One region of the Streptomyces sp. RFCAC02 genome, then DNA from elsewhere that is predicted to be linked to it. Evidence: riboswitches for the same ligand, from Rfam matches in the RefSeq annotation. Region 1 holds a riboswitch; the other holds the start of a gene.
The links. A riboswitch is a leader RNA that binds a small molecule or an ion and turns the genes downstream of it on or off. The one in region 1 is predicted to bind glycine.
Positions count from the first base shown of each region.

Region 2: linked by a shared signal. The riboswitch ahead of gcvP (aminomethyl-transferring glycine dehydrogenase) and the one ahead of gcvT (glycine cleavage system aminomethyltransferase GcvT) in region 1 are both predicted to bind glycine.

Region 1 is NZ_SAUH01000001.1:4,601,991-4,606,194, forward strand. Features, by position in the region: gene glgX (glycogen debranching protein GlgX) at 1-148, shown strand, start outside; gene gcvH (glycine cleavage system protein GcvH) at 409-798, opposite strand; partial or broken gene gcvT (glycine cleavage system aminomethyltransferase GcvT) at 833-1,971, opposite strand; glycine riboswitch at 2,040-2,152, opposite strand; glycine riboswitch at 2,157-2,249, opposite strand; gene EMA09_RS21405 (enhanced serine sensitivity protein SseB) at 2,332-3,099, shown strand; gene EMA09_RS21410 (enhanced serine sensitivity protein SseB C-terminal domain-containing protein) at 3,153-3,920, shown strand; gene EMA09_RS21415 (DNA starvation/stationary phase protection protein) at 3,996-4,204, shown strand, end outside.
Region 2 is NZ_SAUH01000001.1:384,654-388,857, forward strand. Features, by position in the region: gene gcvP (aminomethyl-transferring glycine dehydrogenase) at 1-2,302, opposite strand, end outside; glycine riboswitch at 2,491-2,589, opposite strand; gene EMA09_RS01670 (PRC-barrel domain-containing protein) at 2,766-3,149, shown strand; gene EMA09_RS01675 (DNA polymerase IV) at 3,059-4,204, opposite strand, start outside.

The sequences.
Region 1 (4,204 bases):
GGCCGACGGGTACGAGCTGATCGTGGACACATCGCTGGAGGAACAGGAGACGGAACCGGGCACGCTGCACCCCGCCGGCACGACACTGGACCTGCCACCCCGCTCGGTCCTGCTCCTGCGCGCCATCCCACCGACCGCGACCCCCTGACTTCTGCCCGTTGGGGCCGAGCCGCTGGTCGCCACTTGCGGTGCCGTGCAGGGGTGGAACGTTCTACCGGTAGGCGGCGAGCGTGCGTGCAACGTTTTACTCGGTGGCGTCGGGCTGCTGCGGCCTGCCGTCCGGGCACCCAGGCGCCGCCGGGCTGGAAAACGTTCCACCGGCGAGCGGCTGGGGAGTGTGCAACGTTTTACCTCGTGCGCGGGCGGCGGGGGACGGCCGGGACCGTGCCCCCCGCGCTCATGCCTCGGTCACTGGGCCGTGAAGTCGGCGTACTCACCGGCCGTCATCAGGCCCTCGGGCTCGGGCGCCTCCGGGTCGGTCCGCACGCGGAACAGCCAGCCGTCGCCGAAGGGCGCGGAGTTCACCAGGGCCGGGTCGTCCACCACGTTCTGGTTGATCTCGGTGACGGTGCCGCTGACCGGCGCGTACAGGTCGCTCACCGACTTGGTGGACTCCAGCTCGCCGCACGGCTCACCCGCCGTCACGGTCGCGTCCACGTCCGGGAGCTGCACGTACACCACATCGCCCAGCGCGGTCGCCGCGTACTCGGTGATGCCGACCGTCGCCACACCGTCGTCGGCGGCCGACAGCCACTCGTGCTCCTTGCTGTACCGGTACTGCTCGGGATTGTCGCTCATGGGGTGATTCTCCTGGATCGCTGCTGAACCGCTGTCACTTGCGCCGCCGGTAGAACGGCAGGTCCACCACGTCGTACGGCTCCCGCGCGCCCCGGATGTCCACCGCCACACCGTCACCGCCCGGCGTCGCGTGCCCGGCTGCCACGTACGCCATCGCGATGGGCCGCCCCAGCGTCGGCGACGGCGCCCCCGACGTCACCTCGCCGATCACCTCGCCCGCCGCGTCCACCACCGCGTACCCGGCGCGCGGCACACGCCGCCCCCGCGCGCGGCGAGCCCGACCAGGACGCGCGGCCCCCCGCCGGCGGCCCGTTCACCGCCCGCCTCCGCCTTCGCCGCCACCAGCGCGGCCCGCCCGACGAAGTCCCCCGGCTTGCCGAACGCGACGACCCGCCCGAGCCCCGCGTCGAACGGCGTGACCTCCGCCGTCAGCTCGTGCCCGTACAGCGGCATGCCCGCTTCGAGGCGCAGCGTGTCCCGGCACGCGAGACCGCACGGCACGAGCCCGTCGTCCCGCCCCGCCTCCGTCAGCGCCTCCCACAGCGCGGGCGCGTCACCCGGCGCGCAGAACAGCTCGAACCCGTCCTCACCGGTGTAGCCCGTGCGCGCGATCATCACCGGCCGCCCCGCCACGTCCCCCGGCAGCCCGGCGTAGTACCGCAGCCCGCCCAGGTCGGCGTCCGTGAGCCGCGTCAGGATCTCCTGCGCGCGCGGCCCCTGCACGGCGAGCAGCGCGTACGCGTCCCGGTCGTCGCGGACCGCCGCGTCGAAGCCGGCCGCCCGCTCGCGCAGGGCGGCCAGGACGGTCCCGGCGTTGGAGGCGTTCGCGACGACGAGGTACGTGTCGTCCGCCGTCCGGTACACGATCAGGTCGTCGACGATGCCGCCGTCCGGCGCGCAGATCATCGTGTACCGCGCCCGGCCGACCGCCAGCGCGGAGAGGTGCCCGACCAGTGCGTGGTCGAGGAACGCGCCCGCCTGCGCGCCCGTGACGGTGAGTTCGCCCATGTGGGAGAGGTCGAAGAGGCCGGCCGCCGTCCGCACGGCCTGGTGCTCGGCGCGCTCGCTGCCGTACCGCAGCGGCATGCGCCAGCCGGCGAAGTCGGTCATGACCGCGCCGAGCGCGGTGTGCGTCGCGTCGAGGGCGGTGCTGCGGAGGATGTCGTCCGGCATGGGCGGGCTCCCGGTGAGGCGGAACGGAGGGCTGGGCGGTCGGTCGGGGGAACGGCCAGGCCCTCCCCATCTGTCATCTGCACCTGAGAGGTTCGCCGTGCAGGCCCGGGAGACGGGCCGGCGGCTTGCACCGTGGGTGGGACGCGCCCGCGCCGTGGCGGGATCGGTCCGCTTTCCAGATTCGCCTTCCGCGCGCGGTATCGGGGCCTGAGAGATTCAAGGGAGGACTTGCTCCTTCGGCGCCCCGGTCGCGCCGGGGACTCTCCCGCGCGGGGTCGAACGGCCGGTATGCGGTTGTCGGCACATCATCGCACGAACCACCGCGCACGGCCGGACGGGCTCAGCCGTTAGGGTGCGTGCATGACCGTTCCCAGGCAGCAGCCAGGCTTCGGCGGCGGATGGCCGAGCAACGAGCTGGAAGAGGTTCTCGCCGGTTCCCTCGGTGTACCCGACGCGGGACCCCGGCTGCTGAAGACCCTGGCCCGCAGCGCCCTGTGGGTGCCGCTCCCCGAGGGCGGCGGCCGCGAGAGCCGCACCCTCGACCTGCCGACCGTGCAGGTGAACGGCGGCACGTTCGTCCCGGTGTTCAGCTCGGCCGAGCAGTTGCACCTGGGCGGCGCCTCGCACCTGCCGTTCGCCGTCGCGCCCGCCTGGGAGTTCGCGCGCGGCCTGCCGCCGGGGATCGGCGTCGCCCTGAACCCGGGCGGCACCGTCGGCCTGCCCGTCCCGCCCGGCGCCGTCGCCGAACTGTGCCGCGCCACCCCGGGCGAACGGCTGCCCGGCGTGCCCACCGGCGCCCGGATGCGTCTTTTCCAGCCGGACTGGCAGGACGACCCCGTCGACTTCCTCGGCGCCGTCACCGGCGAGCTGTCCGCACTGCCCGGCGTCCGGTCCGCGCGGCGCGGCCTGGCCAGCGCCGAGGGCGCCGCGCCGGCGCTGTACGTCGGCGTAGAACTCGACGGCCTGGACGACGGCCACCGCCTCGCCGTGCACGACGCCCTCGGCCGCGCGCTGGCCCGTCACCCGGTCGTGTGGCCGGTACAGCTCGTGCTGCTGGATGCGGCCGACGACCCTGTGGTGGACTGGCTGAGGGAGTGCGTCCAGCCGTTCTACATCCGTGGTGTCTGAGGCCCCGGGCGCCATGTCACGCGCAGCCGAACCAGCGAGGAGGAACGGCCCAGGTGAGTGCGGCGCACGAGATCGATGACCTGCTCCCCCTGATCACGCCCGACCGCCTGGACGCCTACGAGGACCTCCTCGCGGCCCTCGCCCGCAGCGACGTCCTCATGCTCCTGTGGGACGGCAAGCCGGGCGAGCCGGACGCCCAGTACGGCAGCGTCGAGATCGCGGGCCACGGCTACGCCCCCTGCGTGACGTCCGCCCGCGAGCTGGCGGTCAGCGGCTGGACCCGCGAGCACGAGGTCATCGGTGGCCGCGACATCGCCGCCGCCCTCTTCCCCGAACACTGGGGCCTGTGGCTGAATCCCCACGCCCCCGGCGGTGGCCTCGGCATTCCCTGGCTCGACCTGCGGCGGATAGCGGGCGGCCTCGACCGGCTCCCGGCCGGTCCGCTGCGCATCGGTGAGCCGTCGGTCCGCGCCGACGCGTTCTACGACCTCCTGGTCCAGCGTGCCCGCCGCACTCCGGCGCTGCGGAGCCTGCGGCGCGGCTGGGTGCGGCCGGCCGTGGGGGCGGCGTACCTCGTGATCGGGCTCGACGTGGACGACTCGGGGGACGAGGCGGCCGAGGCCGTGCGGCAGATGATGCTGGAGGCGGTCCCCGCCGTCCCCGAGGGGCTGCCGGTCGGCACGGTCGCCATGGCCGACGCGTACGACCCGGTGGCGATGTGGCTGCGGGCGAACGCGCGGCCGTTCTACGACCGCGACGCGCCGGGCCAGGACCCGGCCGACCTGCGGCAGCACGGCTACGGCTACCCCCGCCCGCACTGAGCGCCCCCCGTTTCGTCCGGCGTTCCCGGGTTAACCGGATCCGGGTAGGCACATCACCACGAAAGGGGACGCCGCATGAACGCCGTGAAGAGTACGCTGCCGGACGCCGCGCTCAAGACGGTCGGCGAGGCGCTCCAGGGCGCGCTCGTGGACCTGGTCGACCTGTCGCTGGTCGCGAAGCAGACGCACTGGAACGTCATCGGTCCCCGGTTCCGCTCGATCCACCTGCAGCTCGACGAGGTCGTCTCCTCGGCCCGGGAGCACTCGGACACGGTCGCCGAGCG
Region 2 (4,204 bases), 4.2 Mb from region 1:
CCGACACCGGTCCGACACCGCCGGCGGCGTCCTTCTCGCCGTCCCGCGTCGGGTCGAGCGGGTGGCCCGGCAGGTACGGCGCGAGGTGCGCGCGCACCGCGACCGGGCCGACGCCGGGGCCGCCGCCGCCGTGCGGGATGCAGAACGTCTTGTGCAGGTTCAGGTGGGAGACGTCCGCTCCGAAGCGGCCCGGGCGGGCGAGCCCGACGAGCGCGTTGAGGTTGGCGCCGTCCACGTAGACCTGGCCGCCGGCGTCGTGCACGGCGGCGCAGATCGCGGTGATGTCCTCCTCGAACACGCCGTGCGTCGACGGGTAGGTGACCATCAGGACGGCCAGTTCGTCGCGGTGCCGGTCGATCTTCTCGCGCAGGTCGGCGAGGTCGACGTCGCCCCCCTCGCCGGTCGCGACGACCACGACGCGCATGCCCGCCATGACGGCGCTCGCCGCGTTGGTGCCGTGCGCCGACGACGGGATGAGGCAGACGGTGCGCTGCGGCTGCCCGTTCGCGCGGTGGTGGGCGCGGACCGCGAGGAGGCCGGCGAGTTCGCCCTGCGAACCGGCGTTCGGCTGGAGGGAGACCGCGTCGTACCCGGTGATCTCGGCGAGGGCGGCCTCGAGTTCGCGGATCAGGGTCAGGTGCCCCCCGGCCTGCTCGGCCGGCGCGAACGGGTGGATGTCGGCGAAGCCCGGCCAGGTGATGGGCTGCATCTCGGCGGCCGCGTTCAGCTTCATCGTGCAGGAGCCGAGCGGGATCATGCCGCGGTCGAGCGCGTAGTCGCGGTCGGCGAGCCGCCGCAGGTAGCGCAGCATGGCGGTCTCGGAGCGGTGGCGGTGGAAGACCGGGTGCGTGAGGTACGCGCCGGTGCGCGCGAGCGCCGCCGGGATGGCGTCGGGCGTACGGGCGTCCAGCGCGTCGAGGTCGACCGGGCCGCCGTCCCGGCCGGCGGCGCCGAACGCGGCGAGGACGGCCGAGAGCTGCTCGCGGCCCGTCGTCTCGTCGCACGAGACGCCCACGTGGTCGGCGTCCGTGAGGCGGAGGTTGACGCCCGCGGCGCGCGCCGCGGCCACGACGGCGCCGGCGCGGCCGGGCACACGGGCCGTCACCGTGTCGAAGAACGCGCCGTGCACCACCTCGACGCCGCCCTCCCGCAGCGCGGCGGCGAGCAGCGCGGCGTACCGGTGCGTGCGGCGGGCGATGCGGGCCAGCCCGTCCGGGCCGTGGTGGACGGCGTACAGCGCGGCCATGACGGCCAGCAGCACCTGGGCGGTGCAGATGTTGCTCGTGGCCTTCTCGCGCCGGATGTGCTGCTCACGGGTCTGGAGGGCGAGCCGGTACGCGGGGCGGCCGGCGGCGTCGCGGGAGACGCCGACGAGACGGCCCGGCAGGTTGCGGGCGTACGTGTCGCGGACCGCCATGTAGCCGGCGTGCGGGCCGCCGAAGCCCATCGGGACGCCGAAGCGCTGGGTCGTGCCGACCGCGATGTCGGCGCCGAGCTCCCCGGGCGGCGTCAGGAGGGTGAGGGCCAGCAGGTCGGCCGCGACGGCGACGACGGCGCCCATGCCGTGCGCCGCCTCGATCAGCGGCCGCAGGTCGCGCACGGCGCCCGACGCGCCCGGGTACTGCGCGAGGACGCCGAACACCCCGCGCTCGGCGGCGTCGGCCGGGATGCCGTCGGCCAGCGGCGCGACGACGACCGCCACCCCCGCCGCCTCGGCGCGGGTCCGCACCACGGCGATCGTCTGCGGGAGGCAGTCCGCGTCCACGAGGAACACGCCGTCCCGCACCTTCCCGACCCGGCGGGCCAGCGCCATGGCCTCGGCGGCCGCGGTGCCCTCGTCCAGCAGGGAGGCGCCGGCGGTCGGCAGCCCGGTGAGGTCGGCGACGACCGTCTGGAAGGTGAGGAGGACTTCGAGCCGGCCCTGCGAGATCTCCGGCTGGTAGGGCGTGTACGCGGTGTACCAGGCCGGGTTCTCCAGGACGTTGCGCTGGATGACGGGCGGCGTGAACGTGCCGTGGTACCCGAGGCCGATCATGGAGTGGGCGACGGTGTTCCGGCCGGCGAGGTCCCGCAGTTCGGCGAGGACGGCGGCCTCGTCACGGGCGGCCGGCAGCCGCAGCCCCCCGGTCGCGCGGACACTCTCGGGGACGGCGGCCGCGGTCAGGTCGTCGAGCGAGGCGAACCCCACCCGGGCGAGCATCTTGGCGCGGTCCCCGGCGTCGGGACCGATGTGCCGGGCGGCGAACGGCGCTCCCGCCTCCAGGTCGGCGAGCGGGGGACGGCTGACGGGGCTGGCGGTCATCGGGGAGGCTCCTCACGGTCGCATGACCTCGGGCGCCGGGCGGCACCGCCCGGCCTGCCTCCCCCTCTGTCATCCGGCGCGCCGCCGGACCTGAGAGCTTCGCCCGGCGGTCGCCCGCCCGGCTTGCACCGTCGGTGAGGACGGTCCGCCCGCCGTGCGCCGGGGGCCGTCCTGCTTTCCAGAGTGGTCTGACTCGCGCGGTACTGGGGCCTGAGAGATTCCGGGGAGGATTTGCTCCTTCGGCGCCCGCCGTCCGTCCGACGCCGGGACTCTCCCGCACGAGGTCGACAACCGGTTTCGAGCCTACCAGCGGCTCCCCGGGCGGGTCCCGGGGGAACCACTCGACTGGCCAGCGGGCGGAATGTGCCCTTCTCTAGGTGGTAGGAGCCCTTCGGTACGACGGGCCGCCGGCGTCCGGCGGCCGCCGGACCGTGCGCGGCCGGCGTGACCAGTTGGAGGAAGCGTGCAGACCGACATCGACCCCCGCAGTCTGATCGGGCGCAAGGCCCTCGACCGTGACGGCGCCAAGATCGGCACGGTGGACGAGGTGTACCTCGACGACGCGACCGGGGCGCCCGAATGGGCGGCGGTCCGGACCGGGTTCTTCACCCGCGACGCGTTCGTCCCCCTGGAGCCGAGCGAGCTGGTCGACGACCACCTGCGGGTGCCGTTCGAGCGGGCGCTGATCCGCCGGGCGCCGGACCTCGGCGTCGGCCGCCACCTCTCGCCCGAGCAGGAGCTGCAGCTGTACCACCACTACGGGCTTGACGTGCCGGGGATCGCGCCGCCGCCCGACGCGGACTTCGGGCGGCTGGCCGCGCCCGACGGCGGCGTCGACGACCGCTGATCCGCCACCAGCGGCAGCGGCTCGGAGCGGGTCAGCTCCGGGTCGTCCACGCGGAACGTGAGGGCGCGGCCCGGCGGGCCGCCCGGGCGCTCGAACCGCACGGTCACGCGCCCGACGCCGCTGCCCTGGACCCAGCCCGGTCCATGACGCGCGTGCGTCACATCGATGCCCGGCAGCCACACCCGTTCGGGCGCGTGAGGTTCCGCCGGCGGGTCCGCCGCGGCCGGCTCCCCGCCCACGGGCACGGGCTCCGCCTCCCCCGTGCTCCGCACGGCCGCCTGCGCGAACAGGTCCTCCTGCGTGAAACCGGCCAGCCCGCTCACCCCGACGCCGAGGAGCCGCACGCCGTCCGTCGTGTCCACGCCGTCCAGGAGACGGGCGGCGGCCTCCCGCACGACCGCCGGGTCGTCGGTGGGTCCGCGCAGCGTCTCGGAGCGCGTCAGGGTCGTGAAGTCGTATCGGCGGACCTTCAGCACCACGGTGCGCCCCGAGCGGCCCGCGGCCCGCAGCCTGGCCGTGCAGCGGTCGGCGAGCCGGGCGACCTCCAGCCGTACCCGGGCGCGGTCGGTGACATCGGTGTCGAAGGTGTCCTCGACCGAGACGGACTTGGTGTCGCGCTCGGCGACGACCGGGCGGTCGTCCCGGCCCATGGCCATCGCGTGGACGGCCTGCCCGTGCGCCCTGCCCAGCAGCCGCACCAGCTCGTCGGCGCCCGCGTCGGCCAGCTCGCCCACCGTGTGCAGACCGGCGCGGCGCAGCGCCTCGGCGGTGGCGGGGCCGATGCCGGGGAGCGTGCGCACGGGCAGGGGGGCGAGCAGGTCCCGTTCGGTGCCGGGCTCGATCAGCACGAGCCCGTCCGGCTTGGCCAGCTCGGAGGCGATCTTCGCGAGCATCTTGGAGCCCGCGAGCCCGACGGAGCCCGTCACCCCCGTGCCGACCGCGATGCGCCCGCGCAGCTCCTCCCCCACCGCACGGGCCTCCGCGGCGGTGCCGGCGGCGCCGCCGGCCGCGAGGTCGACGAACGCCTCGTCCAGGCTCAGCGGCTCCACCAGCGG